2 regions of the Dactylosporangium sp. NPDC051087 genome follow, and region 2 is predicted to be linked to the other one. Evidence: riboswitches for the same ligand, from Rfam matches in the RefSeq annotation. Region 2 holds a riboswitch; the other holds the start of a gene.
What was found. Region 2 has a riboswitch for S-adenosylmethionine ahead of ACZ6TV_RS09515 (aminotransferase class V-fold PLP-dependent enzyme). Riboswitches for the same ligand answer to the same signal wherever they lie in the genome.
Positions count from the first base shown of each region.

Region 1 (15,295 bases), 180 kb from region 2:
AACTCCGCCCTCTCGGCAGGCCCCCACGGCTAGCGACGCCTCCACCTGCTCCTACGGCCACCCGACACCGCAGTTGACGGCCGTGTGGACTCGCCTGCTGTCGTGACCGCCGCCGCCCACCCATCCCTCCGACCCCCGCCACCCCCACCTCACCGCCGGCCGCACCTCCACCTCCCCCAACGGTCAACCCGACGCCGCGGGCCCCAGCCTTATGGACGCTTGGGCCGGCGTGACCGCTGCCGCCGCCACTCGCCCATTCCTCTGACCCCCGGCCACCTCGGCACCGCCACCGCCACCGCCACCGCCACCACCGACGCCGACGCCGACGCCGACGCCGACGCCGACGCCGCGATATCGTCACCAGCTGCCGGACCAGCGGCGACGCGGTGCATGAGGGCCGCCGCAGCACCCGTCAGCAGCACTGTCGCCACCCTGGCACCATCGTGCGCGCCGCTGCCGCCGGCACTTGGCGCGCCACAAGTTCGCGGCGGAGCTGGAGGACCGCAGCCTCGGCTGCCGCCAACACTGCGGCACGCTGCTGGCGTCCGTTCTTGCCACCGCGGTGAACGTCCGTCGGTGTGCAACTGCCAGCACCGCTGCCGCGGCCACCAATTCGGTTGGCCATCGACGCCGACGCCGCGAACGGCCATGGGCACCAAGCCGATGGCGCCGCCGGTCAGTGGCGGCGACCGCCTGGCGTGGTCGGGACGCCGTCTGATGCAGCAGGTTGTAAGGCGGTGTTCGATCGGGTCGGAGCAGTGGGTTCGGGTGAGCCGTAAGGTGGGGCGGATGGGGTGGGAGGCGCTCGGGCAGTGGGGTGAGGATGCCGCTCGCATTGAGCCGCTCACCGGTGGAGTCGCCAACGACGTGTGGAGTGTGCGGGTCGGCGGGCGGCTCGCGGTCGGTCGTCTCGGCCGCAGGAGTGATGCTGATCTGGCGTGGGAGACCGGGCTTCTCCAGCACCTGGACCGTGAGGGGCTGACCGTGCCGGTGCCGGTCCCGGCCGTGGACGGTCGGCTGTTCGTCGATGGTCTGGTGGTGATGACCTACCTGGAGGGCGGACCGCCCGAGACGCAGGACGACTGGCGGCGCGTGGCCGGGGTGCTCCGCGAGGTGCACCGGTTGACGCAGGGCTGGCCGCAGCGCCCGGGTTGGCGGTCGTCGACCGATCTTCTGCACGCCGGCACCGGGACGAGGATCGACCTCGGGGCGATGCCCCCGGAGGGTGTCGTCCGGTGCCGGGCGGCGTGGGCGCGGCTCGCCGGACGGCAGACGTGCGTCGTGCACGGCAACCCCAACAATCCTGGCAACATCCGCATGAACGCGGATCAGGTCGGGCTGATCGACTGGGACGAGGCGCACGTCGACGTGCCGGACCTCGACCTCGTGCTGCCCGGCAACGCCGCCGGCCTCGACGACGGTGCGCTTGACGTGGCCGCGCAGGCGTCGGCGGCGTGGGAGGCCGCTGTGTGCTGGAAGGATGAGTACGCGGTCAAGCGGCTCGCCCAGGTCCGAGCGGTCTGACAGCGCGTCAGCCGCAGGTGTCGCGCAGGACGCGCAGGGTGTTGTCCCAGGCGAGTTTGCGCAGGTCGGCATCGGACCAGTTGCGGGTGCGGAGCTCGTCGAACAGGGCCGGGTAGGCAGACACGTCCGGCAGGCCGGTGGGGACGACCTCCGTGCCGTCGAAGTCGCCGCCCAGGGCGACGGCGTCGAGGCCGGCGACGGTGCGGACGTGTTCGACGTGGTCGGCGACGTCGCGCACGCTCGAGGGCGGGCAGGGGTTGGCGGCGATCCACCGGCGCTGGAGCCGCTCGAACTCGGGCGAGCCGAACTCCGCGGGGATGGCGTCCTCGACCTGGTACAGCTCGTTGCCCCACTGGCGGCAGGCCTCGTTGAGGAAGAACGGCACGAAGGTCACCATGACCACGCCGCCGGTGTCGCGGACCCGGGTGAGGACGTCGTCGGGGACGTTGCGCGGGTGGTCGCACAGTGCCCGGGCGTTCGAGTGCGAGAAGAAGGCCGGGGCGGTCGACACGTCCAGCGTCGCGTGCATCGTCGCCGTCGAGACGTGTGACAGGTCGGCGATCATCCCTAGGCGGTTGAGTTCGCGGATCACCTCCACGCCGAAGGGTGAGAGGCCGTCGACTGCCGGGGTGTCCGTCGCGCTGTCGGCCCACGCCGTGTTCTTGCCGTGGGTCAGCGTCAGGTAGCGCACGCCCAGCCGGTACAGGCTGCGCAGGACACCGAGCGAGTTGTCGAGGCAGTGCCCGCCTTCGGCGCCGAGCAGCGAGGCGATCCGTCCGCCGGCGGCTGCCCGCTCGACCTCGTCGGCCGTCGTCGCGAGGGCCAGGTCATCGGGGTACGCGCCGATCAGCCGGTGGACGAGGTCGATTTGCTCGAGCACCTTCACGGTCGAGACCGCCTCGGGGCCGCCGCACGGGACGTAGACCGACCAGAACTGCGCCTTGACGCCGCCCGTCCTGAGCCGGGGGATGTCGGTGTGCAGGCCGTCGACCGACCCGGCCATGTCTGTCGTGTCCCGCATCCGCAGGCGCCAGGGCAGGTCGTTGTGGCCGTCGATGACTGGTATCGCACCGCTCATCCCACCGACTGTAGGGACGATATGAGGATTTTGCCCGCATCACGTGAAGGGTCCTCATATGGTGGGAGCGGCCTACACGAGGGGGAAAGCCATGGGCAAGTCAAAGAAGAACAGCAACTTCGACAGCCGCGGCATGCACCGGAGCGAAGACGACCTCGGCTACCTGGACCAGGACATGTCCGACGACATGACCATCACGCCGGACGCGGACATCGCGGCTCAGACGGCGACCACGAACACGGCCACCATGCAGGCGAAGAAGATCCTCCAGGACCAGCAGACGAGCCTGCAGGACAAGCGGGCCAACCAGCCCGACCGCTGACCTTTCGTGTGCCCGCCGCTCGCGGCGGGTCTTGAGACGGCATCGGCCGCCCGTGGCACGACGGGGGATCACTGGGCGCCGATGCGACGTGTGCGGGGCAGGACTGTGGCGAACCCACGGCCTGCCCTTCATGCGTCACAGCGTCTTGGTGTAGATCCAGAAGATCCGTTCGAGCCGTGCGTCGACCGTCTTGGAGTAGAACGCGACCGGTCCCGCCCAGCCGATCTGTGCCGTGCGGTGCCCGTCGGCGTGCTGGTCCGCGAGGCACCGGCGCAGCAGCACCCGCCCGACGCCGAGGCCTTCCGCGGCCGGCGCGGTGCCCATGGGGCCGAACCAGCTGGGGCGGTTCGCCCCGTACGCCGCGAACCCGAGGATCTCGCCGTCCCGGATGGCGACCCAGCAACCCTGCGCCTGCTGCACCTCCCAGGCCCAGCCGTCGCCCCAGATGCCCCGCACCCACTCCGGTGCGGCGGCGTCCGCCCGCAGGACCTTGACCCCCGCGCTGTCGAGCCGCCCCTCGTCCGCCTGCTTCGCCTGGCTGACCCTGTCCAGGTCGGCGGTCATGTTCCAGGCGGTGTCGGTGTGCTCATATCCGGCGCGCTGCGCGAGGCACACGGCCGGCGTGTACCGCACGTCGATCCCGGGCCACGCGTAGCAGGGCGGGTTGCCCCCGATCCTGATCTTCCGCGCCCCGCGCTCCGCCAGGCCGCGCTCCGCCGCTTCCAGCAGCCGCCGGCCGGCGCCGCCGCGCCGCCGGTCGGGCCGGACCGCGAGCAGCTCGACGTGCCCGAGGTGCGGGTCCCGGTCACTGATCGACCCGAACACCACCCCGGCGAGGTCACCGGCGTCGTCACGCTCCGCGAACCGCACCGTGATCCGCCCGGCCGGCGGTGCGCTCAGCCGCCGCACCAGCGCGTCCGCCTCTCCGGCGTCCTCCGGAAGGTCCAGCGCCCCGGCGCACAACCGGCTCACCTCGCGGTCATCCACCCGCTCCTCGATCATTTGGTAAAGATACCTAACTGTTAGCGCTCACCCCGCTGTCCGAGCACGTCAGGTGTACCGAATCTCACAAACACCAACACAACCGCCCATGACAGCAAGAAGGGCAGGCCCGGAACGGGCCTGCCCTTCTTGACGAAGGAAGACGTGGACTCAGAAGTCCATGTCGCCGCCGCCGGGCGCACCCGCCGGCGCCGGGGTCTTCTCCGGCTTGTCCGCGACCACTGCCTCGGTGGTGAGGAAGAGCGCCGCGATGGAGGCGGCGTTCTGCAGGGCCGAGCGGGTGACCTTGGCCGGGTCGATGATGCCCTCGCCGAGCAGGTTCACGTAGTCACCGGTGGCGGCGTTGAGGCCCCAGCCGGCGTCCAGGTTGCGAACCTTCTCCACGACAACGCCACCCTCGAGGCCGGCGTTGACCGCGATCTGGCGCAGCGGCGCGTCAAGGGCGACCTTGACGATGTTGGCACCGGTGGCCTCGTCGCCGACCAGGTCCAGCTTGTCGAAGGCCGACTTGCCGGCCTGCACGAGCGCGACGCCACCGCCGGGGACGATGCCCTCTTCGACGGCCGCCTTCGCGTTGCGAACGGCGTCCTCGATGCGGTGCTTGCGCTCCTTGAGCTCGACCTCGGTGGCCGCGCCGACCTTGATGACCGCGACGCCGCCGGCGAGCTTCGCCAGCCGCTCCTGCAGCTTCTCGCGGTCGTAGTCCGAGTCCGACTTCTCGATCTCGGCACGGATCTGCGCCACCCGGCCGTTGATGCCGTCGGCGTCGCCGGAGCCCTCAACGATCGTGGTCTCGTCCTTGGTGATGACGACCTTGCGGGCCTTGCCCAGCAGGTCGACGGTCGCGTTCTCCAGCTTGAGACCGACGGTCTCGGAGATGACCTGACCACCGGTCAGGATCGCGATGTCCGTCAGCATCGCCTTGCGGCGGTCGCCGAAGCCCGGGGCCTTGACGGCGACGGACTTGAACGTGCCACGGATCTTGTTCACGATCAGGGTCGCCAGGGCCTCGCCCTCGACGTCCTCGGAGATGATCGCGAGCGGCTTGCCGGACTGCATGACCTTCTCCAGCACCGGGAGGAGGTCCTTCACCGCGGAGATCTTCGACTCGACGATGAGGATGTACGGGTCGTCGAGGACCGTCTCCATCCGCTCGGTGTCGGTGACGAAGTACGGCGAGATGTAGCCCTTGTCGAAGCGCATGCCCTCGGTGAGCTCCAGCTCGAGCCCGAAGGTGTTGCTCTCCTCGACGGTGATGACGCCTTCCTTGCCGACCTTGTCCATCGCCTCGGCGATGATCTCGCCGACGGTGGAGTCACCGGCGGAGATCGAGGCCGTGGAAGCGATCTGCTCCTTGGTCTCGACGTCCTTGGCAAGGTTGGCCAGCTCCGACGCGACGGACGCGACGGCGGCCTCGATGCCGCGCTTCAGCGCCATCGGGTTGGCACCCGCGGCGACGTTGCGCAGGCCTTCACGGACCAGCGCCTGGGCGAGGACGGTCGCGGTCGTCGTGCCGTCACCGGCAACGTCGTCCGTCTTCTTCGCGACCTCCTTGACCAGCTCGGCGCCGATCTTCTCGTAGGGGTCCTCGAGCTCGATCTCCTTGGCGATGCTCACACCATCGTTGGTGATGGTGGGCGCGCCCCACTTCTTCTCGAGGACGACGTTGCGGCCCTTGGGGCCCAGCGTCACCTTGACGGCGTCGGCGAGGGTGTTCATGCCCCGCTCGAGGCCGCGGCGCGCTTCCTCGTCGAACGCGATAATCTTGGCCATTCGGCGTTGTCCTCCTGGACACTCCGGTTACGCCTCGACCCACGTGGGGCCGGCGGCTCACCGCCTGCTTTCGCACCTTCAAGGACCCAGCGGGATCCTCGCTGGCCGGGCCGGATGAGCCCGCGACGACCAGCTCCCCGACGCTCTCGCGCCCAGGCGCTGCACCGCCCCGACCGTTGGCACTCACCTGATGCGAGTGCCAACTCCTGTTTAGCACTCTGGCCGGTCGAGTGCAAGCAAACCCAAGGTGACGGCATGGGTGGTCGAAGCGTCGCAAAGAGCGCCAAATCAGGCATGAATGGCGCGAATAATGCCGAAAAAGACGCAGGGCACCGTTCCTCATCAATGAGGACGGTGCCCCGGCGGGGTGTGGACGAACGTTGTCAGGCGAGGTGACGAACCTTCTCCGCCTGCGGGCCCTTCTGACCCTGCGCGATCTCGAACTCGACGCGCTGTCCGTCTTCCAGCGATTTGTAGCCATCCATCTCGATCGCGGAGAAGTGGACGAACACGTCCTGTCCTCCGTCGACCGCGATGAAGCCATAGCCCTTTTCGCTGTTGAACCACTTCACGGTGCCCTGTGCCACGGTGCACTTCCTCTACTTCAGTCCTTCTTTTGTCACTCCGGCTGGCTGTGGGGACCAGCCTTGAGGTCCTCGGCCGGGCACGCCGGGCCAAGGGGTGGCACCGGCGCGAGGATCGACGACCGAAACGGACGGTACACGAGATATACCGAGGCCCGACAGCCCCAAATCGGACAGCAAGGTCACGGTTCATGCGCACGCAAAAGGTCCCCGATCGAACCTTTCTTGGGGCGGCCGACAAACGGCGAGCGCATCGGCAGGCGTCGAATAGTGAGCACAAACGAATAAGGAAACGTCAGACAGATCCGAGGGGAAGCGCCGATCTTGCGGTTGGAACCGGAAGCCGCGACTGGAACCACGCAACCTGTCACAACCGCAAGATCGGCCTACTTCCGCACTGCTTCCGTGCCCGCGGAAGGTGCGGACGTCAACTCGCGGAGACTCCGCAAGGGTGACAGAAGGAGGGGCACCACCGATATCAGCGATCCGGCGCATGCCACCCAGATCGTCAGGTGGACCCCGAGGGCCGTGCCGAGCAGACCGCCGACGAGCCCGCCGATCGGCATCGTGCCCCACACGATGAAGCGCATCGTCGCGTTCATCCGCCCGAGCAGGTCGTCGGGGGTGATCGTCTGCCGGAAGCTGACCTGGGTCACGTTGTACACGACGACGCCGATGCCGAAGACGACGCCGCCGGCCGCGGCCAGCCACAGCCGCCAGTCGTCGCGGGCGAACGGGACGAGGACCTGACTGAGCGACCCGCCCAGGATCGAGATCCACATCGCCGGCCCCTGGCCGAACCAGCGCACGAACGGCCCGACCAGGAACGCCCCGGCGAGCGCGCCGAGGCCGGTGATGCTGAAGTACAGGCCGATGAGCGCCGGCGACAGCGCCAGGTCGCGGGCGAAGTAGATGATCACCATCGCGTTGAAGATGGCGCCGAAGAAGTTGGCGGTGCCCGTGCACATCGAGATCGCCCGCAGCAGCCGGTTGCCCAGGACGAACCGGAGGCCTTCCATGATCTCGCGCCCGAGGTGGGCGTCGGCCTTCGGCGTGGGCTCGGGCTCGATCTTGCGGATCCGCCACAGGGCCAGCGCCGAGACGAGGTAGCTGGCCGCGTCGGTGGCGATCGCGAGCGGCCCGCCGACGAGCTTGACCAGGCCGCCGGCGACGGTCGGACCACCGATCTGGGACGTGGAGCGGACCATCTCCAGCCGGGCGTTGCCCTCGACGAGATGCTCCTTGCCGACCAGGAACGGCAGATAGCTCTGGTACGACACGTCGAAGAAGACCGTGCAGACACCGCAGAGCAGGCCCACCACGTACAGCTGGGGCATCCGCAACATGTCGGACCACCAGGCGAGCGGCACGGAGGCCAGCAGGAGCGCCCGCACGAGGTCGGCGACGATCATCGTCCCGCGCCGCCGCAGCCGGTCGACCAGGGCGCCGGCCGGGAGCCCGACCAGCAGGAACGCGGCGGTCTCGCAGGCGGCGAGGATCCCGATCTGCAGGGCGGTGGCGTCCAGCGTGAGCACCGCGACCAGCGGCAGCGCCAGCAGGGTCACCTGGGTGCCGACCTGGCTGATGGTGTCGGCGGTGAACAGCAGCCGGAAGTCGTGATCGCGGAGCAGGCCGAGTCTCACGGACCCACTGTCGGTGACCGATTGGGAAAAGTCAATCGTTAGACTCGGACGATGCGGCGAGCAGCAACCGACGCGGAGGCCAAGGCACTCGCCTCCGGCGTCCGCCTGCGCATCATCCGGCTCTGCCTGGATCGGGCGCTCACCAACAAGGAGATCGCCGAGCGGCTCGACGCCAACCCGGCGACGGTCCTGCACCACGTCCGGACGCTGGTCGCGACGGGCTTCCTGGTGCCGCAGGAGGAGCGCCGCGGTCCGCGCGGCACGCGCGAGGTGCCCTACCTGTCCACGACCAAGTCGTGGCAGCTCAGCCTCGGCGGTCAGCGCGCCGGCACCAACCGGGCGATGCTCGACGCCTTCGAGCAGGAGCTGGCGCTGCTGGACGCCGAGAACGACGCGATCGACTTCGCCCGGCTCGGGCTGCGGCTCACCCCCGAGGAGTGGGAGGAGCTGCGGGTCCGCTTCCAGGCCCTGCTCGACGAATACGCCGGCCGCGAGCGGACCAACGGCCGGCCGTATTCGATCTTCCTCGCCATGTACGAGGACCGCTCACGCGACTGACCCCGCGGGAGCGATCGGCCCCTGCCAGTTGGCCCACCGGTCCACCACGCGGAACCCCATCGCCTCGTTGATCGCGATCATGTGCGCGTTGACCTCGGCGTTGAAGGTGTCGACGATGCGCACCGACGGCTCCTGCGCCCGCAGCGTGCGCAGGTTGACCAACTTGGTGATCAGGCCGAGCCGGTGCCCGCGGTGCGCGGGGTGCACCAGGGTGATCAGTTGCCAGGCGTGCCAGTCGATCGTCTTGGCGACCCGGATCGCGGTCCACGCGACCACCTGGCCGGTCGCGTCGTCGATGACCCCGGTCTCATACCTGCGCGAGCCGTACTGCGCCCGCACCGCCGACGCGTTGCGGAGGCGCTCGGCGTCGATCTTCTCCGGCTCGAAGTCCAGCTCGCCCATCGGCGACTCCTCGAGGAACGAGCTGTCCAGCAGCGCCAGGTCCTCGATCAGCTCCGGCGGCGGGGTGTTGCCCCACTGGACGGTCGAGTAGCCGGCCGCCTTCGGCCAGCTCTCGGCGAGCATCCGGTCCAGCGCGGCGTCGTCGGCGTCCGCCAGGTCCAGCCGGCGGCGGACGTCGAGGAGCTTGTTGTCCAGGCCGAGCGCCTCGGCGAACGGCGCCCCCGAGCCGAGCGGCGCGCCGGCCGCGTCGGTGAGCACACCGAAGCCCATCACCGTCGTGCGGCCGCGGGACCGGGCGAAGTCGACCGCGTGCTCATACAGCGCCCGGCCGACGCCCTGCCGGCGGTGCCGCTTGAGCACCAGCACGTCGAGCAGCGCCTTGTCGAGGTTGTCGTGGTCGGGCAGGTCGAGCAGGGCCAGGCCGACGGGCTCGGCGCCGCGGTGGGCGAGGAAGGCGTGCCGCTCGGCGCCCGGCATCGGCAGGCGGACCCGCACGTCGTGCTCATAGCGGCAGTTAGGCGGGAAGTCCGGAAGGTCGGCGAGGATCGCCTCGTTGCCGATGGTGAATGCCGCGTCGATCGCCGCCGGGTCATCGGCGTCCAGCTCGACGATGCTGAAGTCCTGGCTCATGTCCGCCAGGGTGGACCACCGGCACATCGACGGACAACAGATATATGCGTCGATGATCTAGGGCCGCCCCGAACCTGCCCTGGAAATGGTCGAGAGGACGCTCGCCAGCACCTCCGGTGCTGTGGTCGCGGGCCTGGACCAGGGTCCGGGCCTCGCGGCGACACGTCCTCCCGCATCGAGCATCCTGGCGCGCGGTGCTGAGGTCGTCAAGTCCCTCGGCGGGTGGCTTCGAGACGCTCGGCTCGACCGCGATCACACTGCGTCGCGGTCACATCCGTCGATCGGCTGAGTAGCCCCTCGTCCGAGCGTGGAAGCGCTCTCTCAACCGCAGCCGATCCGACACCGTCCGTGATCGGCGTCAGCAGGTTGCGCGAAAAAATCAGCCATCAGCTCAAAAGCCCAGCCTCGCGCACGGACTTCAATGAAGGCTTCACCCGGTGCGACGGGCCGACCGTGCCGGCGACCGCGTCGAGCGTCTTCAGCCCGTCGCCGGTGTTGAAGACGACCGTCTCCTTCGAGGGGTCGAGCTTGCCGGTCTCCACCAGCTTCTTCAGCACCGCGGTGGTGACCCCGCCGGCGGTCTCGGCGAAGACGCCCGTGGTGCGGGCGAGCAGCTGGATGCCGGCGCGGATCTCGTCGTCGTCCACGTATTCCATCCAGCCGCCGGTCCGGCGGACCGACTCCAGCGCGTAGACCCCCGCGGCCGGGTCGCCGATGTTGAGCGACTTGGCGATGCCGGTCGGCTTGACCGGGACGATCTCGTCGGTGCCCTTGTGCAGCGCGACCGCGATCGGGTTGCAGCCCGCGGACTGCGCCCCGAACACCGTCCACTCCGCGTCCGGCACGAGCCCGATCTCGACCAGCTCGCTGAACGCCTTGTCGATCTTGGTGAGCAGCTCGCCGCTGGCCATCGGGATGACGACCTGCGCCGGGATGCGCCAGCCGAGCTGCTCGGCGACCTCATATCCCAGCGTCTTGGAGCCCTCGGCGTAGAACGGACGGACATTGACGTTGACGAAAGCGGTGTCCTCGAACTCGTCGGTCTCCGTCAGCTCCGAGCAGAGCCGGTTGACGTCGTCGTAGGACCCTTCGATCGCGACGACATCGCCGCCGTAGACGGCGCTCATCACGACCTTGCCGGGCTCCAGGTCCGACGGGATGAACACGGTCGACGGCACCCCGGCGCGCGCGGCGTGCGCGGCGACCGAGTTGGCCAGGTTGCCCGTGGAGGCGCACGAATAGCGGGTGAAGCCCAGCGCCTTCGCGGCCGTCAGCGCCACCGAGACGACCCGGTCCTTGAACGAGTGCGTCGGGTTGGCCGAGTCGTCCTTGACCCACAGCTGGCCGGTGATGCCGAGCTCGCCGGCCAGCAGGTCGGCCTTGACCAGCGGGGTCAGCCCCGGGTCGAGCGTCACGCGGCTGTCCGGGTCGATGCCGACGGGCAGGAGCGGCGCATAGCGCCAGATGTTCTGCGGACCCGCCTCGATCTGCTCCCGGGTGACTCGGCCGAGCGCCTCGGCGTCATAGCCCACCTCGAGAGGGCCGAAACACTCGTAACAGGCGTGCTGCGCCGCGAGCGGGAACTGCGCCCCACAGCCACGGCAGACCAGATGGCGGGCGGGAGAGTCGGTGAAGACGCTGAGCGTCGAGGTCATAGAGGCCTTCCTCTCATCTTCCCCAAGTGCATGGCCTTGCGCACCGGGACGGATTTGGCACCTACCGCGACCGCCTCAGCGTCGAGACGTGTCGCAGGGGTTGCCGGGGCTTCATCGGGCCGTATCCCTCTGCCCCTCTGGATGAGGTATTCAGTTGTGACGAGCGCGTTTCGACTTCGAGTGTAAGGGCCGACACGGGTGGCGTCGTATGAGTCATCTCACGAGATGGACCTGACTACGGTTTCACTCATGCATTCCGACGCGGCCACCTGGTTCGCCAAGCGCACCTCGACCTGGCGCGACTGGTCCCTCGCCGAGCTCCAGCGCCGTAAGGGCGGCACCCGGATCAGCGTGGTGCTGCCGGCGCTGGACGAGGAGCCGACCGTCGGGGAGATCGTCACCGGCGTGCGCACCCTCATGCCCCTGGTCGACGAGGTGGTCGTCGTCGACTCCGGCTCCGTGGACCGCACCGCCGAGGTCGCCCGGCAGGCGGGGGCCGTCGTCCACCACCGCGACGACATCCTCCCCGGGACCGGATCCCGGCCCGGCAAGGGCGAGGTGCTCTGGAAGGCCCTCGCGGTCACCAGCGGCGACATCCTGGTCTACGTCGATGCCGACCTCACCGACTTCCGGCCGCACTTCGTCACCGGACTGCTCGGCCCGCTGCTCGAGGACCCGGCCACCCTCATGGTGAAGGCGTTCTACGACCGGCCGCTGCTGGACGTGTCCGCCTCCGGCGGCGGCCGGGTCACCGAGCTCGCCGCCCGGCCGCTGCTCAACGCGTACTTCCCCCAGCTCGCCGGCGTGGTGCAGCCGCTGGCCGGGGAGTACGCGGCCCGCCGCTCACTGCTGGAGTCGCTGCCCTTCGCGGCCGGGTACGGCGTCGAGACGGGCCTGCTCATCGACACCTACCGCACCGCCGGGCTCGACGCGATCGCCCAGGTCGACCTCGGCCAGCGGACCCACGGTCACCAGGACACCGCGGCCCTGGGCCGGATGGCCGCGACGATCCTGCAGACCATCCACGCCAGGGTCACGCCGGGCGCGCCGATCTGGCCGACCCTCACCCAGTTCGCCAGGCACGGCGACACGGTGACCCCGGTCGATCACGACATCACCCACCCCGATCGCCCGCCGATGCGCGCTACACGGGCTCAGGGGTGAACTGCCACAGCGTGGAGGTGGTGATGCCCGCGCCGACGAGCGCGGTCGCGACGGCGGCCCACTCGGCGGCGAGCAGCCACAGTGGAGTGTCGATCACGGCGGTCGGCGGCTCACCCGTCAGCGTCGCGACCAGCACGACCATCGCGACCAGCGACAGCAGCACGAGGGTGAGCACCACGGTCAGCCGCAGCGCCCAGTGGCCGGCGGAACGGCCGGTGGCGAACAGCAGCGCGCACAGCGTGACCAGCACCGCGACCGCCGCCGCGGCGACCGCGCCGATCATCGTGAAGATCTGCGCGGTGAGGGCCTCGGCGGGGCCGTTCATCGCGTTGGACGAGGCGACGTAGGTGGTCCAGGCCGCGATGTTGGCCTGGTCGTAGTAGAGGGTGGCGGAGAGCGCCGCGAGGCCGAGGACGAGCAGCCACGCACCGCGGAGCGCCGAGATTCGCATGGACCGGCACCCTACCGGTCAGTACGCGAATTCCGTTCAGCTCACCACGTCTTTTCGCAAGAAGCGCCACCACGCGAGGGAGAAGAAGACGGTGGCGTACGCCAGGGACGCGATGCCGCCCTTCACCATGTCGTCGGTCTGCAGCGGGGTGGACAGCAGGCCGAGCCACGCGTCGCCGTAGTGGGTCGGCAGGAAGTTGCGAATCGTGCCCAGCGCCGTGATCTGGTCCAGGATGTTGGACAGGATCTGCAGCAGGACCGCACCGCCGACGGCGCCGAGCGGGGCATCCGTGGACACCGACAGCAGGAACGCCAGGGACGCCACCACCAGGAGCGAGACGCACAGGTAGCCGACGATCTCCAGCAGCCGCACGACGCTCGTCCCCGCGGCGATCTCCCCGCCGATCGGCGCGTTGAGCGGCGCCCAGCCATAGCGCAGGGTGCCCGCCAGCATGGCCGTGCCGACCAGGATCAGCACCGCGAGGAGGCAGTAGAGCAGCGCCGCGGTCACCTTGATGCCGAGCAGCCGGGCCCGCGGGACGGGCATCGCCAGCAGGTACCGCAGGCTCCCCCACGACGCCTCGCTGGCCACGGTGTCGCCGCAGAAGAGGGCGACGACCACGACCAGCAGGAAGCCCGAGGACACCAGCAGGGTGAAGAGGGTGAAGTTGGCGCCGCCGGCCGTGGCCAGGTCGGCCAGGCGGGAGAACTCGCCGCCGTTGCCGCCCTCGTCGTCGCCGCCGTTGTCGAGCTGGAAGGCGACCAGGATGATCAGCGGCAGCAGGACCATGAAGCCCAGCGCCATCTGGGTACGACGGCGGGCCGCCTGCCGGCGGATCTCCGTCCACAGCGAGAGGGTCGCGCCCGGCCGGTAGCCCGGCGCACCGCCGATGACGTCCACGGACGAAGTTGTCATGACCGCTCCCCACTGGCCTTGGTGTCGCCGCCGACGAGCGACAGGAACGCGTCTTCGAGCCGCCGCCGCGGCGTCACCCGGTCGATGCCGACGCCGGCTCGCACCAGCGCCGCGACGACCTCCGAGCGGGGTACCCCGTCGAGCTCGACGATGAGGCCGCCGTTGCCGCCGGATGGGGCGACCGAGCGGACCCCTTCGAGCTCTTCGAGCACCTTGAACGCGGCGTCCACGTCGGACACGTCGAGCTGGACGGTGGGCGAGTCGCCGACGATGTCGTCGACCTTGCCGGTCGCGACGACCTCGCCGCGGTGCATGACGACGACGTCGGTGCAGGTCTGCTCCACCTCGGCGAGCAGGTGGCTGGAGACCAGGACCGCGCGGCCGCCGGTCGCGTACCGGCGCAGCACCTTGCGCATCTCGGCGATCTGCGGCGGGTCGAGCCCGTCGGTGGGCTCGTCGAGGACGAGCAGCTCGGGCAGGCCGAGCATGGCCTGGGCGATCGCGAGCCGCTGCCGCATGCCGTGGCTGTAGGTCTTGACCCGCCGGTTGACGGCCGTGCCGAGCCCCGCGATGTCCATCGCCTCGTCGAAGTGGGCGTCGTCGTGCGGGCGGCCGGTCGCCGCCCAGTACAGCTGGAGATTCCGCAGACCGGTGAGGTGCGGCAGGAAGCCGGGCCCTTCCACCAGGGCGCCGACCCGGGACAGGACCGGGGCGCCGGGCAGGAGCTGGTGGCCGAAGACGAAGATCTCACCCTGGCTGGGCCGGGTGAGCCCCATGAGGACCCGCAGCGACGTGGTCTTGCCGGCGCCGTTGGGGCCGAGGAGGCCGACGACCTGGCCGCGCTCGACGGTGAAGTCGACCTTGGCGACGGCGACGAAGTCCCCGTACGTCTTGCGCAGCCCCCGCACGACCAGCGGCGTGTCCACGAGGTCGGGGTCGACGCGGCGCTCGATCCGCCGGGCCCGGCCGCGGGCGACGAGGATCGCGACGACCAGCCCGACCGCGACGGCGGCGACGAGCGCGGCGAGGACGTAGCGCCAGATGACGTTCGGGTTGGCCAGCGGGGTGCCGGCGACGTTCGGCAGGGTCAGCGCGCCGTCGACGTCGACCTGGTAGACGCCCGGCTCGGGCGGCGACCAGTACGCGGTGTCGGCGGTGGCGACGGTGACCCGGACGCTGCTGCCGGCCTCGAACCGGTGCACGACCGCGGGCAGGGTGACGGTGACGGGCTGCGCGTCGGCGATGTCCTTCGGCAGGCCGGTGAGCCTGACCGGCGCGATGAGCCCGTCGGGGATCGACGCGGCGCCCTTCGCGGGCACGTCGTAGAGCTTGACGAACAGCACGGCCTCGCCGGTCGGCGACGCGGCCCGGATGCGGACCGTCGGCGCGCCGGCCACGTCGAGGCTCGCGGTCAGCGGCGCGGACGTGAAGTCGGCGTGCTGGCCGGGGATCTCGGCGGACACGCCGCTGCCGAGGAGGCTGGCGATGCCGGCGATGGGCAGCGACGAGATCGCGGCGGGGTTGCCGTTGGGCGGGTTGGCGATGCCGGTGGGCCCGCCGAGGAGGGGCACGCTCTCGGTGGAGGTGCCGGCGA
Region 1 covers NZ_JBVJIJ010000004.1:309,058-324,352, forward strand. Annotated here, with positions in the region: gene ACZ6TV_RS10405 (phosphotransferase enzyme family protein) at 790-1,524, shown strand; gene ACZ6TV_RS10410 (dipeptidase) at 1,532-2,602, opposite strand; gene ACZ6TV_RS10415 (hypothetical protein) at 2,694-2,924, shown strand; gene ACZ6TV_RS10420 (GNAT family N-acetyltransferase) at 3,060-3,926, opposite strand; gene groL (chaperonin GroEL) at 4,077-5,699, opposite strand; gene ACZ6TV_RS10430 (cold-shock protein) at 6,083-6,286, opposite strand; gene ACZ6TV_RS10435 (MFS transporter) at 6,670-7,926, opposite strand; gene ACZ6TV_RS10440 (helix-turn-helix domain-containing protein) at 7,978-8,484, shown strand; gene ACZ6TV_RS10445 (GNAT family N-acetyltransferase) at 8,473-9,516, opposite strand; gene thrC (threonine synthase) at 9,903-11,171, opposite strand; SAM riboswitch class I at 11,182-11,319, opposite strand; gene ACZ6TV_RS10455 (glucosyl-3-phosphoglycerate synthase) at 11,421-12,335, shown strand; gene ACZ6TV_RS10460 (hypothetical protein) at 12,316-12,786, opposite strand; gene ACZ6TV_RS10465 (ABC transporter permease) at 12,823-13,701, opposite strand; gene ACZ6TV_RS10470 (alpha/beta fold hydrolase) at 13,698-15,295, opposite strand, start outside.
Region 1: another riboswitch for S-adenosylmethionine. It lies ahead of thrC (threonine synthase); the one in region 2 lies ahead of ACZ6TV_RS09515 (aminotransferase class V-fold PLP-dependent enzyme).

Region 2 (15,295 bases):
GCGAGCAGCAGCCCGGCGAGCGGCGCGAGCCACCGGACCGCCTTCGTCGAGCTGCGCGAGGCCAGGCCGATCCCGATGCCGGTCATGGAGGTGAACAGCGGGTGCGCGAAGCCGGTCATCAGGATGCGCACCACGAAGATCGCGACGAGGGCGACGGCCCCGTTGACCGGTCCGGCGTCCTCGGCGGTGTCCGCGTAGCCCTTGAAGCCCAGGTACAGGATGTTCTCGACCATCGCGAAGCCCGTCGCGGAGAGTCCGCAGTACACGATGCCGTCGATCAGGCCGGAGAACGCGCGTGGGCGCCGCCAGAACAGCAGGATCGGCCCGAGGGCCTTCATGCTCTCCTCGATGAACGGCGCGACCACGACCGCCACGATCGCGTCGGACAGGCCGAGCCGGTCGGCGAGCACGCCGCCCAGGGTGTTGACCACCAGCGCGACGGCGGTGGCGACGCAGGCCCCCCATCCGAAGACGAAGACGAGATAGCGCACGGGCTCCGGCTCGTACCGGTCGAGCCAGAGGAAACAGGAGACCAGCACCGGCACGGGGATGACCGCGGCGCCGACGCCGATGACCAGGGCGGTCCATCCGCCGCTGAAGCCGAAGAACGCCAGCAGGGCCACGCCGCAGGCGGCGATCCCGCCCATGACGCCGATGAGCGTCCAGAGGCGGCGGCGGTCGGAGCGCTTGGCGGGCGGGGCGGCGGCCAGGGCGAGGGCCGCGGTCGGATAGCGCTGCTCCCCGGTGTCGGGGGCGGACTCCTCGGTCACGTTGGGCACGACGTCGGCGGCGGCCGTGTCCCAGTCCTGCACCGAGGGTTTGCCCAGGCCGACCGGAGTCCCGTCGGCGGCGCCGGCGACGGGACCCGCCCACGGTGACCGCTCCGGCGTGGGCGGCGTGGCGGCTGGATCCGATGGCGTCCCACTCGGCGGGAGTTCGGTCATGGGCCAACCTTAACCGCGCTACGGTGAACGCAGGTCATGAGTGCCAGCGCACAGCCCCGGCTTGCTGGCCGGCAACCCTCGCGTTCGCGGCGGGGTGCCCCGGGTGATGACACGGTCCGGCACGCGGTGTGTCCGGGCAAGCGCGAGCGGAGGGCTCTGCCATGTCCACGACCCTGTCCCCCGGTGACGTGAAGCTGCGCGACGGCCGCAGCGTCGACTTCGCCAATCTCGACATCGCCGCGACCGCCCCGTGCCTGCGGGTCGTCGCCGACGCGGTCGCCGACCTCCTGCCGTTCTACGGCAGCGTCCACCGCGGCGCCGGCGCGCTGTCGGAGCGCTGTACGCGGGAGTATGAGCAGGCCAGGGAGACCGTCGCGGACTTCCTCGGCGCCCGCGACGGCGACACGGTGGTCTTCACCCGCAACACGACCGACGCGCTGAACCTGCTCGCCCGGGCGGTGCCCGAGGGCGAGGCCGTGCTCACGTTCGACGCCGAGCATCACGCCAACCTGCTGCCGTGGAGGCGGACGGTGCACCTCGACGCGCCGCGCTCGCCGCGGGAGGCCGTGGCGGCGCTGGAAGAGGCGCTGCGCCGGGAGCGGTGCGCGCTGGTCAGCGTGACCGCGGCGAGCAACGTGACCGGCGAGGTGTGGCCGGTCGCGGCGCTCGCCGACGTCGCGCACCGCTTCGGCGCCCGGCTGGCGGTCGACGCCGCGCAGCTCGCCCCGCACGCCCCGGTCGACCTGACCGCCCTGGGTGCGGACTATGTCGCGTTCTCCGGTCACAAGGTGTACGCACCGTTCGGCGCCGGGGTGCTCGCGGGCCGCGCGGACTGGCTCGACGCCGCGGAGCCGTATCTGGCCGGGGGCGGCGCCAGTGCCCACGTCGACGACGCCGCCGCCGTGCGGTGGGCGACCGGCCCGGCCCGGCACGAGGCCGGCACGCCCAACCTGCTCGGCGCGGTCGCGCTCGCCGCGGCGTGCCGCGAGCTCGCCGGTGCCGACCACTCCGCGGAGCGGGCCCTGGTCGCGCGGCTGCGGGCGGGGCTGGCGGAGCTGGCGCACGTGGAGGAGCTGCGGCTGTTCGGGGCGGAGGCGGAGCGGGTCGGCATCGTGTCGTTCGCGGTGCTCGGCGAGGACCCCGGCGAGCTGGCCACGCGGCTCGGCCGCGACCACGGCATCGGCGTGCGGACGGGGCTGTTCTGCGCCCACCCGCTGACCCGGCGGCTCCTGAAGGAGGCGACCGCCCGCCTCGACCCGTCGGCGCAGGCGCCGGCGCAAGCGGTCCGGGCCAGCTTCGGCCTCGGCACCACGGAGGCCCACATCGACCGCCTCCTCACCGCCCTGCGCCGGTAGCCGGCGGGTCAGATGCGGGACAGCACGACCGACGGGGTGAGGTCGGCGATGGTGATCGTGCCTTCGGCGACCTCGTCCCAGGTCAGCGGCGCGGACACGGTGGGCAGCGCGCCGGCCCGCAGCGAGTAGGGCGCCACCGTCGTCTTGAACGCGTTGTTCTGGCTCCAGTCGATGAAGACCTTGCCCGGCCGCAGCTGGCGGGCCATCCGCGAGACGATCAGGTCCGGCCGCAGGCGGGAGAGCTCGTCGGCGACGTCTTTCACATAGGCGCTGATCTCGTCGGCCGTCTCGTCGCCGGACAGCTCCGCGGTCAGCTGCATCCCCTTGCGGCCGGAGGTCTTCGCGACCGTCTCCAGCCCGTCGTCGGCGAGCCGGTCCCGGACCAGGAGCGCCACCTCGAAACACGCCGGCAGCGCGGCCGGCGGGCCGGGATCGAGGTCGATCACCAGCAGGTCGGGGTTGAGCGCCTCGCCGGACGGCGACACCCGCCACTGCGGCGTGTGCAGCTCCAGCGCCGCGAGGTTGGCCAGCCACACCAGCGTCGCGAGCTCCTCGACCACGATGAAGTCGATCGTCTCCCGGCCGCGGCTGGAGCCCGGCACCGGCAGCGTGACCGTGCGGACCCAGTCGGGCGTCCCGGCGGGCGCGTTCTTCTCGAAGAAGCTGTTGCCCTCGACGCCGTTCGGGTAGCGGATCCGGGTGAGCGGCCGGCCGTCCAGGTGCGGCAGCAGCACCGGCGAGATCCGGGTGTAGTAGTCGATGATCTCGCCCTTGGTGAAGCCGACCTGCGGATACAGCACCTTGTCGAGGTTGGTCAGGTCGAGGTGCCGGCCCTCGACCTCGACGCGGACCTTGTCAGCCATCCTGGACGTCCGATGCGGTCAGGTCGGGGCGCATGCGCAGGAACCGCGGGAAGCGCAGCCGCCCGTCGCGGGTGCGGTGGCTGAACTTCACCTCGACGACCAGCGTCGGCTCGACCCAGATCGCGCCGCGGGCGTCCTCGCGGGGCACGGTGCCGGCGAAGGGCGGCCGCGCGGTCGACAGGTCGCGCAGCGCGTCCAGCAGCGCCTTCTCCGACGCGTTGGAGATCCCGCCGCCGACCCGCCCGCGATACGCCAGCCCTTCGGCGGCGGGGACCCCGACGAGCAGCGCGCCGAGGGCGCGCTTGCCGGGCCGCCAGCCGCCGACGACGAACTCGCAGCTCTCTTCGAGCTTGACTTTCACCCAGTCGGGCGATCGCAGGCCGGGGTGGTAGTGCGAGCCGGCCCGCTTCGCGACGACCCCTTCGAGCGCGTTGTCGCGGCTGGCGGCGACGGTCGCCGGCCCGTCGTCGAAGCACGGCGGGATGACTGCCCGAGGCCCCAGGGACAGTCCTTCGAGGACCGTTCTGCGGCTGGTGTACGGCGAGGCGACCACGTCCCGCCCCGCGGCGCGCAGCACGTCGAACGCCAGATACGAGACCGGCAGGGTGACCGCCAGGCGGGCCGCGAGTCTCGGCTCGCGCACGTGCATCCGCTCGGCGAGCAGCTGAAACGAGGGTCGCCCGGCCTCGTCCATGGTGACGACCTCGCCGTCGAGGACGGTGTCGTCGAGGCCTTCGCCGATCGCGGCGAGCTCGGGATAGGCGGCGGTCACCTCGACGCCGCTGCGCGCGTAGAGGCGGGTCGCGCCGGCGCTGATGACGGCGATCGCCCGGATGCCGTCCCACTTGAACTCATACGACCAGCCCGGCCCGGACGGTAGCGGGCCGGTCGAGGCGAGCATCGGTGCCGGCGGGCCGGTCCCCATCACCCCACGATAGTTCGCCGCGGAGTTCCTCGCGTGCGGGTCGATTCGATGCGAAGCTGTAGTCAGAGGTCAACACGCTGTGGAAGGGATCCCCATGCGCGCGATCTGGAAAGGCGCGGTCTCCTTCGGGCTCGTGTCGATCGCCGTCCGGCTGTATTCGGCGACGGAGGAGAAGGACATCCGCTTCAACCAGGTCCACCGCGACGATGGCGGACGGATCAAATACAAGCGGGTCTGCTCCATCGACGGCGAAGAGGTCGCTTATGACGACATCGCCAAGGGGTACGACCTGGGCGGCGGCGAAATGGTGATCCTCACCGACGAGGACTTCGCCGACCTGCCGCTGACGACCAGCCGGGCGATCGAGGTCCTGGAGTTCGTGCCCGCCGAGCAGGTCGACCCGATCCTCTACAACAAGGCGTACTACCTCGAGCCGGACAAGACGGCCGCGAAGCCCTACGCGCTGCTGCGCGACGCGCTCACCAACACGGAGCGGGTCGCGATCGTGAAGGTGGCGCTGCGGCAGCGCGAGCAGCTCGCAACGCTGCGGGTCCGCGAAGAGGTGCTGGTCCTCAACACGATGCTGTGGCCCGACGAGATCCGGGCGGCGAAGTTCGACATCCTCGACGAGGACGTGTCGGCGCGCCCGGCGGAGCTGGCGATGGCCGGCTCGCTGATCGAGTCGATGGCGGCCGATTTCGACCCGTCCACCTACACCGACAACTACCGCGAGGCGTTGCAGGAGGTCATCGACGCGAAGGTGGCCGGCCGGGAGGTCGTGCAGCCGGAGGAGACCGAGGAGGCGCCGGCCGCCGCGGTCGACCTGATGGCGGCGCTGCGCGCGTCGGTCGAGCGGGCCAAGGCGGCGCGCGGTGAGGCCGCGCCGGCCGCCGCTTCCGCCGCGAAGAAGCAGCCGACGGCGGCTGCCGCGAAGAAGGCCGCGGCGGCCGAGGAGGGCGACGACGACGAGGTCGCCGAGGCGACGCCGATCAAGCGCACCGCCGCCAAGAAGGCCACGCCCGCGAAGAAGGCGACGCCCGCGAAGAAGACGGCGACCCCGGCGAAGAAGACGGCCGCGGCCAAGAAGGCGACGCCCGCGAAGAAGTCCGCCTAGTCGGTGGTGCGGGTGAAGTAGACGGTCGCCGACGCCTTGTCCAGGAGCAGGCCGGTGCCGTCCACCCGGAGCCAGGACGGGGCGGCCGGCGCGAAGGGGCGCAGGTCCTCCGGTACATCCGGAGCCGGCGCGGAAACGGTCGCCGGCAGTGCCGCGGCCCGCTCCGGGGTCAGCACGGCGAAACCGTCCATCGTGTAGTCCATCGGGCCGATCTCCGGGCAGGACCGCGCCCGGGCCTCGTGCTCCTGCCAGTGCACCTGCTGGATCGGGGCGAGCTGCGGCCACTGCTGCTCGATGCGGGTCTTCGAGGTGATGACGGCCGTCTTCGTCGGCGTGTCGACGTCCTCGCACCCGGCGAGTCCCGGCACCCAGTCACGCAGTGCCAGGACCACACCACAGGAAGCGATGATGCAGGCGATGACCGCGCCCGTGACGATGAGCGCGATCTTCGCCGTCCGGTTCACCCGTTGATCTGTACCACCTCGAGGCCGCCGTCCGCATACTCGGCGCGGACGCGCTTCTTGTCGAACTTGCCGACGCTGGTCTTCGGCACGGCCTCGATGAACGACCACCGCTCGGGCAGCTGCCACCTGGCGACCTTGTCGCCGAGGAACTCGCGCAGCGTCCCGGCGTCGGCGCTCTGCCCCTCCCTGAGCACGATCGTGGCCAGGGGCCGCTCGCCCCACTTGTCGTCCGGTACACCCACGACACACGCCTCGAGGACGGCCGGGTGTGCCATGAGCGCGTTCTCGAGGTCGACGCTGCTGATCCACTCGCCACCGGACTTGATCACGTCCTTGGCGCGGTCGGTGAGGGTGAGGTACCCGTTGGGCGACAGCGTGCCGACGTCGCCGGTGCGCAGCCAGCCGTCCTCGAACTTGTCCGGGTCCGGGCCGTCCTCGCCGATGTACTGCGCGGTGATCCACGGCCCGCGGACCAGCAGCTCCCCCACGGCCTTGCCGTCGTTCGGCATGACCTCCCCGGTGGGCCCGACGATGCGGCCCTCGACACCCGCCGGGATGCGGCCCTGGGTGTACCGGTACGCCCACGCCTCGGGCCCGTCGACGCCGGAGGGCTCCCGGGCGACCGAGCCGAGCGGCGACATCTCCGTCATGCCCCAGGCGTGGATGACCTCGATGCCGTGCCGCTCGGAGAACGCGTGCATCAGCGCCGGCGGGCAGGCCGAGCCGCCGATGACGACCTCCTTCAGCGACGACGTGTCGGTCGGGTTGGCGTCCAGGTACGCGAGCAGGTCGGTGAAGATCGTCGGCACGGCCCCGGCGAACGTGGGCTTCTCCACGGCGATCATCTGCGCGAGGGGCGCCGCCTGCAGGAAACGGTCCGGCATGATCAGCGACGCGCCGCTCATCATCGCGGCGTACGGCAGGCCCCAGGCCATCGCGTGGAACATCGGCACGATGCACAGGTCGCGGACCTTGGGCCCGAGGCCGAAGCTCTCCGCCATGCAGACCTCCATCGAGTGGAGGTAGATGGAGCGGTGCGAGTAGGCGACGCCCTTCGGGTTGCCGGTGGTGCCGCTCGTGTAGCACAGCGCCGCGGCGTCGTTCTCGTCGACGGCCGGCCAGTCGTACCGCTCGGCCTTGCCCTCCAGCAGGGCGTCCCAGCGGTGCACCTGGACGCCGTCCTTCGCCAGCTTCGCGGTGTCACCGTCGCCGACGACCACGATGTGCCGGATCGTGGTCAGGTGCGGCAGGACGCCGGCGAGCAGCGGGATCAGCGTCGAGTCGACGATGACGACGCGGTCCTCGGCGTGGTTGGCGATGTAGATGAGCTGCTCGGGGAAGAGCCGCAGGTTGAGCGTGTGCAGCACGGCGCCCATGCTCGGCACCGCGAGGTAGGCGATCAGGTGCTCGGCGTTGTTCCACATCAGCGTGCCGACCCGCTCGTCGCCGGTGACGCCGAGGTCGTCGCGGAGGGCGTGGGCGAGGCGGGCGGCCTGCCGGCCGACCTCGGCGTATGAGGTGTGTCTCGCCCCGTCTTCGGCGCCGGTCCAGGTGACCACCTCGGAGTCGCCGTGGACGGTGGCCCCGTGCTGCAGAATGCGGGAGATCAGGAGGGGTGTCTGCATCATCGTGCTGCGCATGTACTGCACGCTAATGTGCCCTGGCTCACAACGGAACCCCGGAGCTACTGGTGAGTAGCTCCGGGGTTCCTGTGCATTGCTAGAAAGCCGCGGCCTTGGCTTCCATCTCGGCGGCCGCGTCTTCCTCACTGACCTTTTCGGGCGTGGTCGCCGCGCCCTGCAGGGGCCGGTCCGGCAGCGCGATCGTGATCACGGTGCCGACGAAGGCGACCACCGCCGCGGCGAGGAACACCGGGTGCAGCGCATTGACGAACACGTGCTCGACCGCCTCGAGGACCTGCGGCGGCAGCTTGCGCACCTCGGCGGGCGCGTTGATCGACACGCCCTTCATGCCGCTGTCGCTCATCTGCGCCGACAGCTTGCTGTTCATGACCGCACCGAGCGCGGCGACACCGACCGAGCCGCCCAGCGAGCGGAAGAACGTGGCGGCGCTGGTGCCGGCGCCCATGTCCCGGAGGTCGAGCGCGTTCTGCACGGCGAGGATGAGCGGCTGCATCGCCATGCCGAGCCCGACGCCGATCACGGTCATGTAGATGAACGCCTGCCACAGCGGCGTGTCGACCTGCAGCGTCGTGAACAGCAGCAGACCCGAGCCCATGATCACGGTGCCGGCGACCGGGAACCACTTGTACCGCCCGATCCGGCTGATGACCCGCCCGGCGACGATCGAGGTGACGATGACGCCGGCCATCATCGGCAGCATCAGCAGGCCGGACCGGGTCGGCGAGGCGCCCTTGACGATCTGCAGGTACAGCGGGACGTAGATGATCGAGCCGAACATCGCGAAGCCGAGGATGAACGTCGCGGTGTTGGCCAGGGAGAACGTCGCCCGCTTGAACAGCCGCAGCGGCAGGATGGGCTCCTCGGCGCGGCCCTCGGCGACGATGAACAGCGCGGTCAGCACCGCACCCGCGGCGAGCAGGCCGAGGATGGTCGCCGAACCCCACGCGTATTCGTTGCCGCCCCACGACAGCGCGAGCAGCCACGCGCTGACCGCCGCGACCATGAGCGTCGCGCCCAGGTAGTCGATCCTGTGGTCCCGCCGGGTGTGCGGGACGAGCCGGAGGACCCGGCTGCAGACGTAGAGGGCGAAGACACCCAGCGGCACGTTGATGTAGAAGATCCAGCGCCAGTCGGTCTCGGCGAAGTACCCGCCGACGAGCGGCCCGGCGACCGACGAGATGCCGAACACGGCACCGAAGAGGCCCTGGTAGCGGGCCCGCTCCCGGGGCGCGACGACGTCCGACACGATGGTGAACGCGAGCGTCATGAGACCGCCGGCGCCGATGCCCTGCAGCGCGCGGGTCGCGATCAGCTGGGTCATGTCCTGCGACATGCCGGCCAGCAGCGAGCCGACCAGGAACGTTGAGATGGCGAACAGGAGGACCGGGCGGCGCCCGTACAGGTCGCTGATCTTGCCGTACAGCGGGGTCGAAGCGGTCGAGGCGAGCAGATACGCCGTGACGACCCACGAGTAGTGATCGAGGCCGCCGAGCTCGCCGACGATGGTCGGCAGGGCGGTGCCCACGATGGTCTGGTCGAGCGCGGCCAGCAGCATCCCGGTCATCAGGCCGCCCATCAGCAGCATGATCTGCCGGTGGGCGAGTTGCGGCCGGTTGTGTTCCGGCGGCGCGACGGTGGTCATCGGGTGGTCCTCTCGGTGCTTTCCAGCTTTTCGGCAAGCGTCTGGTTGAGTTGCGTGAAGAGGGCGGCGAAGATCTGGCGCTCCTGCGGCGTCCACCCGGCCAGCAGCTCCTGCCACGTGGCGAGCCAGCGGGCCCGGTTCTCCTCGAACACCTCGTGGCCGACCTCGGTCACCTCGACCAGGCTGGCCCTGCGGTCGGTGGGGTCGGTCGCGCGGCGCACCAGGCCCGCGGTCTCCAGGGCAGCGACCTGCCGGCTGACCGTGGACAGGTCCAGCGCGACGTCGGTGGCGAGGGCCGACAACCGGAACGGGCCGTCGACCGCGATCCGGCTCAGCAACATGTACGCGGGGCGCTCGAGCCCACGGCCCGCGTCGCTCCACTTCAGCGTGGCGAACAACCGCTCCGACAGACGGATGAACCGCCCGACCTGCCGCCCGATGGCGGCGTGCTCGCTGAGGTCGTCCACTGCCCACATCCCTGCGCTACCCCGATACTTGCTTGCCACAAGCATCGGTTCACAGGGCGGCGTTCATCAACTCAATAACGGGTGATCCGCGTTACGGTGCACTCGTTCGTGCTCGCTTGCTCACTCGCGGCGCTTGCCTACTCGCGGCGCTTGCCTACTCGCGGCCGAATTCGAAGCGGTCGGCGGGATACGCCTTGTCGCCGACGACCAGGACCGGCACCCCGTCGCCGAGGCCGTATTCCTTCTTCTCCTGCGGGGTGGGCATGCGGGCCCACACGATCTCGCCCTCGTGCAGCCAGACCCGCTCACGCTGGACGGCCGCCCGGATGCGGCTGCGGTAACCCCGCTTGCTCTCGACGAGTCCCTCGCCGCGCAGATACTGCATGGCGTCCCGGATCGTGTCCCGGCCGACGTCATACTCCTCGGCCAGATACTTCTCCGAGGGCAACAGGCTCCCCGGAGCCATCTCGCCACTGATGATCTTCTGCCGGATCGCGTCCGCGACCTGCAGATAGAGTGCCAGGCCCGAACTCCGGGAGATCATGTCCGCGACCATATGAATGTCTATCGGCAGCGCCTATTGTGGCCTTATGGCTACTGGGCTATCGTATTGCCAGGCGCGGGACCGGGCTGGGCGGTTCGGTTTCGCGCCACCCAAATCAGGGGTGCGGCGCCGTCCCACGACGCTGCGAGCCGCGCGGCGCCGCACCCCACCCCTCTTCGCCGCACAGCCGACGGGAGCCAGCCATGGACGACGAGAACCTCTTCCCCATCGCCACCCTCGACCTCCGCGCCATCCGCACCGTCCTCACCGAAGACGAAGGCGACCTGATCCTCCTGATCGACGACGGCGACGTGCAGATCGAGCTCGGCTCCGGCCTCTGCGGCACCTGGGAGCAGGCGATCCTCGGCGCGGAACGGGTGGCCACCGCAGCCGCCGAGTACGCCACCGCCCTCCGCCACCTCCGTACCCCCACCCTGGCCACCCTCGCCGCCTGACCCCCAACCCACGGCTCCCGCCCCACTCCCACGGCTCCCGCCCCACTCCCACGGCTCCCGCCCCACCCACTCCGGCTCGCACCGCCCACCACCCGGCCCGGCCCGGCCCGCACACCCCTCCCAAACGCCCGCCGGCCCGCACCCCAGCGCTCCCAGCGCCTCTCACCCTTCCCGACCGACGCCCTTCCCATGATCCGGAAGAGTTTGCGTACCCAGGGGTGCACAGGGTCTTCCGGATCACGGAAAAGCGCGGCGGCGAGCCTCCGGGGATGGCACGCGGATGCGTAGGAAGCTGCCGCGCGCTCTGCGCGCTGGCAGTGCGTCGCGGAGCGGCGCATTGGGGGGCTCCGGGGGTGAGAATCCCCCCGGCGGGACCCGCGCGGAGCGTGGGGCAGCTAGCCAATCGCCGAAGGCGACACAGCGGGTAACAGCACCCGCGCGAAGCGTGGGGCAGCGAGCCAATCGCCGAAGGCGACACAGCGGGAAACAGCAAACAGCGCCGCCCGGGCGGGGCCCGGCCTCCTAAGAGGACAGGCTCCGCACGGGCGGCGAAGGGGTTTTTCAGGCCGCTCTGCGGCGGGCCAGGATCTGCAGGAGGCGGCCGCCGACGACGAGCAGGACGCCGCCGCCGAGCATCAGGGCCACGTTGCTGCCGGTGACGGGGAGGCCGCCGCCCGCCTGGCCGCCGTTGCCGCCCGTGCCGCCGCCGTTGTTGCCGCCGTAGCCGTCGTCGTCATCGTCGTCGTCCGGGCCGTAGCCGCCGTCGTCGTCCGGGCTGCTGGTGGCACCGGGTCCGGCGGGAGCCTTCGGGGCGGCCGCGGCCGTTTCGAGGGTGCAGATGCCCAGGTCGATGAGGGCGGTCTTGTCGGCGGGGCCCGAGTCGCCGTGGCCGTAGCCGCCGGTGGACTTCCAGGTGTTGCGGGCGATCAGCTTGACGCGGACCGAGGCGGCCTTGGCGTAGACGCCGGTGGAGCTGAACTGCTTCTCGACCGTGCCCAGTTCGACCCGCAGGACCACGACCCCGCCCTTGGGGGAGGCGGTGGTGCTCTCGGCGGCGGGCGGCGCGGCGGCAGCGGGGCCGGAGCCGAGCAGGCCACCGACGGCCGGCAGGCCGGGCAGGCCGCCGAGCAGGCTGTTGAGGTCCGCGCCGGGCAGGATCGCCGTGGCGCCGCCGACGACGCCCGAGACCGCGCTGGTGATGCCGGTCAGCAGGTCGAGCAGCGGCAGGCCGCCCAGGAGCGGGAGGTTCTCGGTGCGGGCCAGGTCGGTGGCGGCCTCCAGGCTGCCGGCGTTGAGGGGCACGACCACGTCCACGTGGGAGCCGGCCGAGGAGACCCGGACCGGTGCCTGGCCGGGGATCGTGATCTCGAGGACGGGGGCGGTGTAGTCGACCGTCTTCTTGGTGCCGGCGAGGGCGCGCAGCGTCGGCTGGCTGACGACCCGTACGCCGATCGCGGTGGGCCCGTTGTCGAGGAGCTTGAAGTCGGCGATCCCGCCGGTCGCGGTGGAGACCGCGGCGGGGCGGCCGCCGGCCTCGCCGACGCCGGTGACGGTGGCGCTCTCGACGGCGTTGATGCGCAGCAGGGCGCGGCCGTTGCGGCCCGGCAGGACGGTGATCCCGGCGAGCTTCGCCTCGGAGGCGGCGCGCGGGCCGTCGGCGGTGGTGCAGCGGCGGGCGTTGTTCCAGGACGCCTGGGCGCGCAGGCCGCCGGTGCCCAGGCGCAGCGCGCCCAGGTCGACGCCGGCGACGTTGACGACGTCGGGCTGGCTGTTGGTGGGTGGTGCTTCCTGGTACGCCCTGGGCCCGAGCACCCCGGCCGGCAGGTCGCCGCTGCTGCGCAGGTAGCGGGCGTCGGCGGCGGCGCGCAGGTCGCCACCGGCGAGGCCGGAGTGGGTGGTGGCGATGCGGAGTTCGGGCAGGACAACGCCGGGCAGGCCGGTGGCGCGCAGGTCGACGCGACCCAGGGCGAGGGTGTTGCTGGCGGCGGTGGCACCGAAGCCCTCTGGGCAGGCCGCGTCGGCCGGTGCCGCCACCGCGGGTGCCGCCAACGCGACCGGGCTCAGCGCCCCGACCAGCGCCGTTGCGGCGAGGGCGGCGAAGGTCCGGGCTGTTTTAGGGCGTGCGGAAGCAACAGGAGACGTCATGCTTGAGGTCCTCCGAGACCGGGAGTACGGGGGTAGCTCGCCGGGGGGCGTGCCACTGCTGCCCCCAACGAGCCCTTCTCGGCCGGAGTTACGGCCCGTTTTGCGGGCTCATCCGCACTAGTAACGACGAAGTAGTTGGAATAGCTACGGGATCCCCCAAAAGAGCCAAAATGGACTTTCAGGGGCGATAGCCGCAGGCCATATGGAACTGCCAGTGGTCCGCGTTACTGTGAGCGCCATGGGCATGCTGTGCGCGGTGAGCTTCAATCGCTACGGGCGGCTGTTCTATTTCGACCCGGGCGAGTTCCGCCCCGGGGTGGGCGACCGGGTGCTGGTCCCGACCGACGACGGCCCCGAGGTCGCCGAGTGCGTCTGGGCCGCGCAGTGGGTCAGCGAGGAGACCGAGGGCTTCCCGCGCCTGGTCGCCATGGCCGCGGACGACGACCTGCGCCGCGACGAGCTGCTGCGCAAGCGCAAGGCCGAGGCCAAGGTCGCCGCGAAGAAGCTGATCCGCGATCACGAGCTGCCGATGAAGGTCGTCGCAGTAGACCATGTGCTGGACGGCGCGGGCGGTCAGGGCGCGCGGACCACGATCTATTTCACCGCACCCCATCGGGTGGACTTCCGCTCGCTGGTCCGGGACCTGGGCGCCACCCTGCACTGCCGGGTGGAGCTGCGCCAGCTGTCCGCGCGGGATTCGGCCAGGGTCCAGGGCGGCATCGGCTCGTGCGGGCGCGACCTGTGCTGCGCCACGTTCCTCAACGACTTCGAGCCCGTCACCATCCGGATGGCGAAGGATCAGGACCTGCCGCTCAACCCGTTGCGCATCTCGGGCGCCTGCGGCCGGTTGATGTGCTGCCTCAAATACGAACACCCGCTGTATCAGCAGTTCCAGGCCACCGCGCCGGCCGTCGGCACCCGGGTCAGCACACCCAGCGGCGAGGGCCGGGTGGTCGGGCACAGCGTGCCGCGCGACTCCGTCACCGTGCGGATGGACGCCGACGGGTCCCGCTGCTCGTGCAGCCGCGCCTCGGTGTGCGGGTCGCGGCAGGCGTACGAAGAGCGCTACTGACCAGCACGCACCCGAACAGCGCCACTGAACGGCAGGCGTTCGAACAGCGCCATTGAGCGGCACGCACCGGAACAGCGCTGCTGAACGGCACGCACATGAAGAGCGGTATCAGGCGACCGTCACGGTGACCGTGTGCCAGCCGGTCGCACCGGAAGGGAAGGGTGTCGCGCGGTCCGCGGTCTGGGTCGCGCCCGTCTTGTCGGTGGCCCGCACCTGGAGCTGGTGGCTGCCCGGTGTGGCGGCCCAGTCGAGGCGCCACTGGACCCAGGTGTCGTTCGTCGGGGACGGCAGCAGCGTCGCGGGCAGCCACGGCCCGTCGTCCACCTGCACCTCCACCGCGGCGATCCCGCGGCCCTGCGCCCACGCGACGCCGGCGACCCGGACGGGACCGGCGGCGAGGCGCGCGAACGGCAGCGGCCGATCGATCCGCGACGCGGTCTTCACCGGGCCCCGCGCCGCCCAGCCGCGCTCCACCCAGTAGGCGTCGTACGCCTCGAACGTCGTCAGCTCCAGCTCGGTGACCCATTTGCAGGCGCCGGCGTACCCGTACAGGCCGGGCGTCAGCATCCGCACGGGGAAGCCGTGCTCCAGGGGCAGCGGCGCACCGTTCATGCCGACGCAGAGCATCGCGTCACGCCCGTCCAGCACCACCTCCAGCGGCGTCCCGATCGTCATGCCTTCCACTGACCGCGCCACGAGCTGGTCCGCGCCCGGTGAGGGGCGTGCTTCGCGCAGCAGGTCCGCCAGGTGTACGCCCAGCCAGCGGGCGGTCCCGACGTAGGGCCCGCCCACCTCGTTGGAGACGCAGTTGAGCGTGATGTCCCGCTCGATCAGCGGCCGGCGCAGCAGGTCGTCGAACGTCAGGTCCAGTGGCCGCCCGACCATGCCCCTGATCCGCAGCCGCCACTCGGCGGCGTCGACGCGGGGCACGGTGAGGACGGTGTCGACCCGGTAGAAGTCGCGGTTCGCGGTCACGAACCCCGGGTCCTGGCCGCCGGGCAGCGGCGGGGCGGCCGAGGCGGGTGCCGGCAGCCTGATCGACTCCCGGGACCGGTCGGCGGCACTACGCCCGGCGGCGTGCAGGGCAGCTGCCCCGCCACCGGTGACGGCTGCTCCGGCGGCGATTGCGGCGGCGGTACCGAGGAAGCGACGCCGATCGAGCAGCATGACCGGCCCCGCGGTGGTGGCGGACGTGCGCAGCAGCAGGAGCAGCGCGCCCGCCGCGACCAGGCCGCCGAGCAGCGACGGCAGGCCGTCGAGCAGACCCGCGGCGGGGCGGCTGGCGGCCGCGGCCGCACCGGCCAGCCCGAGGACCGCCGCGCCGGCGAGTCCGTAGACCCGCCGGCGCGCTCCGAGCACGCCCACCACCGCGGCGAAGACGAGGAGCGCCAGGGCGATCCCGGTCAGGAGCAGGGGCTTGTCGTAGGTGCCGAAGGTGCGCACCGCCCATTCCTTCACCGGGGTCGGGGTGGCGTCGATGATGACGCCCCCGACGCCGACGACCGGTCCCGCGGCGGGGACGACCAGCGCGGCGAACAGTTCACCGGTGGCGATCCCCGCGGCGGCGGCAAGGATGCCCGCGAGGGCGGCCCGGAGCCTCATGGCGACGATCAGGCCTTCGGCATGAGGACGGTGTCGACGATGTAGACGATGGCGTTGGCG
Region 2 covers NZ_JBVJIJ010000004.1:130,348-145,642, forward strand. Annotated here, with positions in the region: gene ACZ6TV_RS09510 (PrsW family intramembrane metalloprotease) at 1-944, opposite strand, end outside; SAM riboswitch class IV at 977-1,093, shown strand; gene ACZ6TV_RS09515 (aminotransferase class V-fold PLP-dependent enzyme) at 1,106-2,299, shown strand; gene ligD (non-homologous end-joining DNA ligase) at 2,308-3,162, opposite strand; gene ligD (non-homologous end-joining DNA ligase) at 3,155-4,087, opposite strand; gene ku (non-homologous end joining protein Ku) at 4,182-5,201, shown strand; gene ACZ6TV_RS09535 (hypothetical protein) at 5,198-5,665, opposite strand; gene ACZ6TV_RS09540 (fatty acid--CoA ligase) at 5,662-7,305, opposite strand; gene ACZ6TV_RS09545 (MDR family MFS transporter) at 7,385-8,950, opposite strand; gene ACZ6TV_RS09550 (MarR family winged helix-turn-helix transcriptional regulator) at 8,947-9,417, opposite strand; gene ACZ6TV_RS09555 (winged helix-turn-helix domain-containing protein) at 9,572-9,961, opposite strand; gene ACZ6TV_RS09560 (hypothetical protein) at 10,165-10,416, shown strand; gene ACZ6TV_RS09565 (hypothetical protein) at 10,978-12,561, opposite strand; gene ACZ6TV_RS09570 (PSP1 domain-containing protein) at 12,800-13,633, shown strand; gene ACZ6TV_RS09575 (molybdopterin-dependent oxidoreductase) at 13,742-15,247, opposite strand; gene ACZ6TV_RS09580 (fasciclin domain-containing protein) at 15,244-15,295, opposite strand, start outside.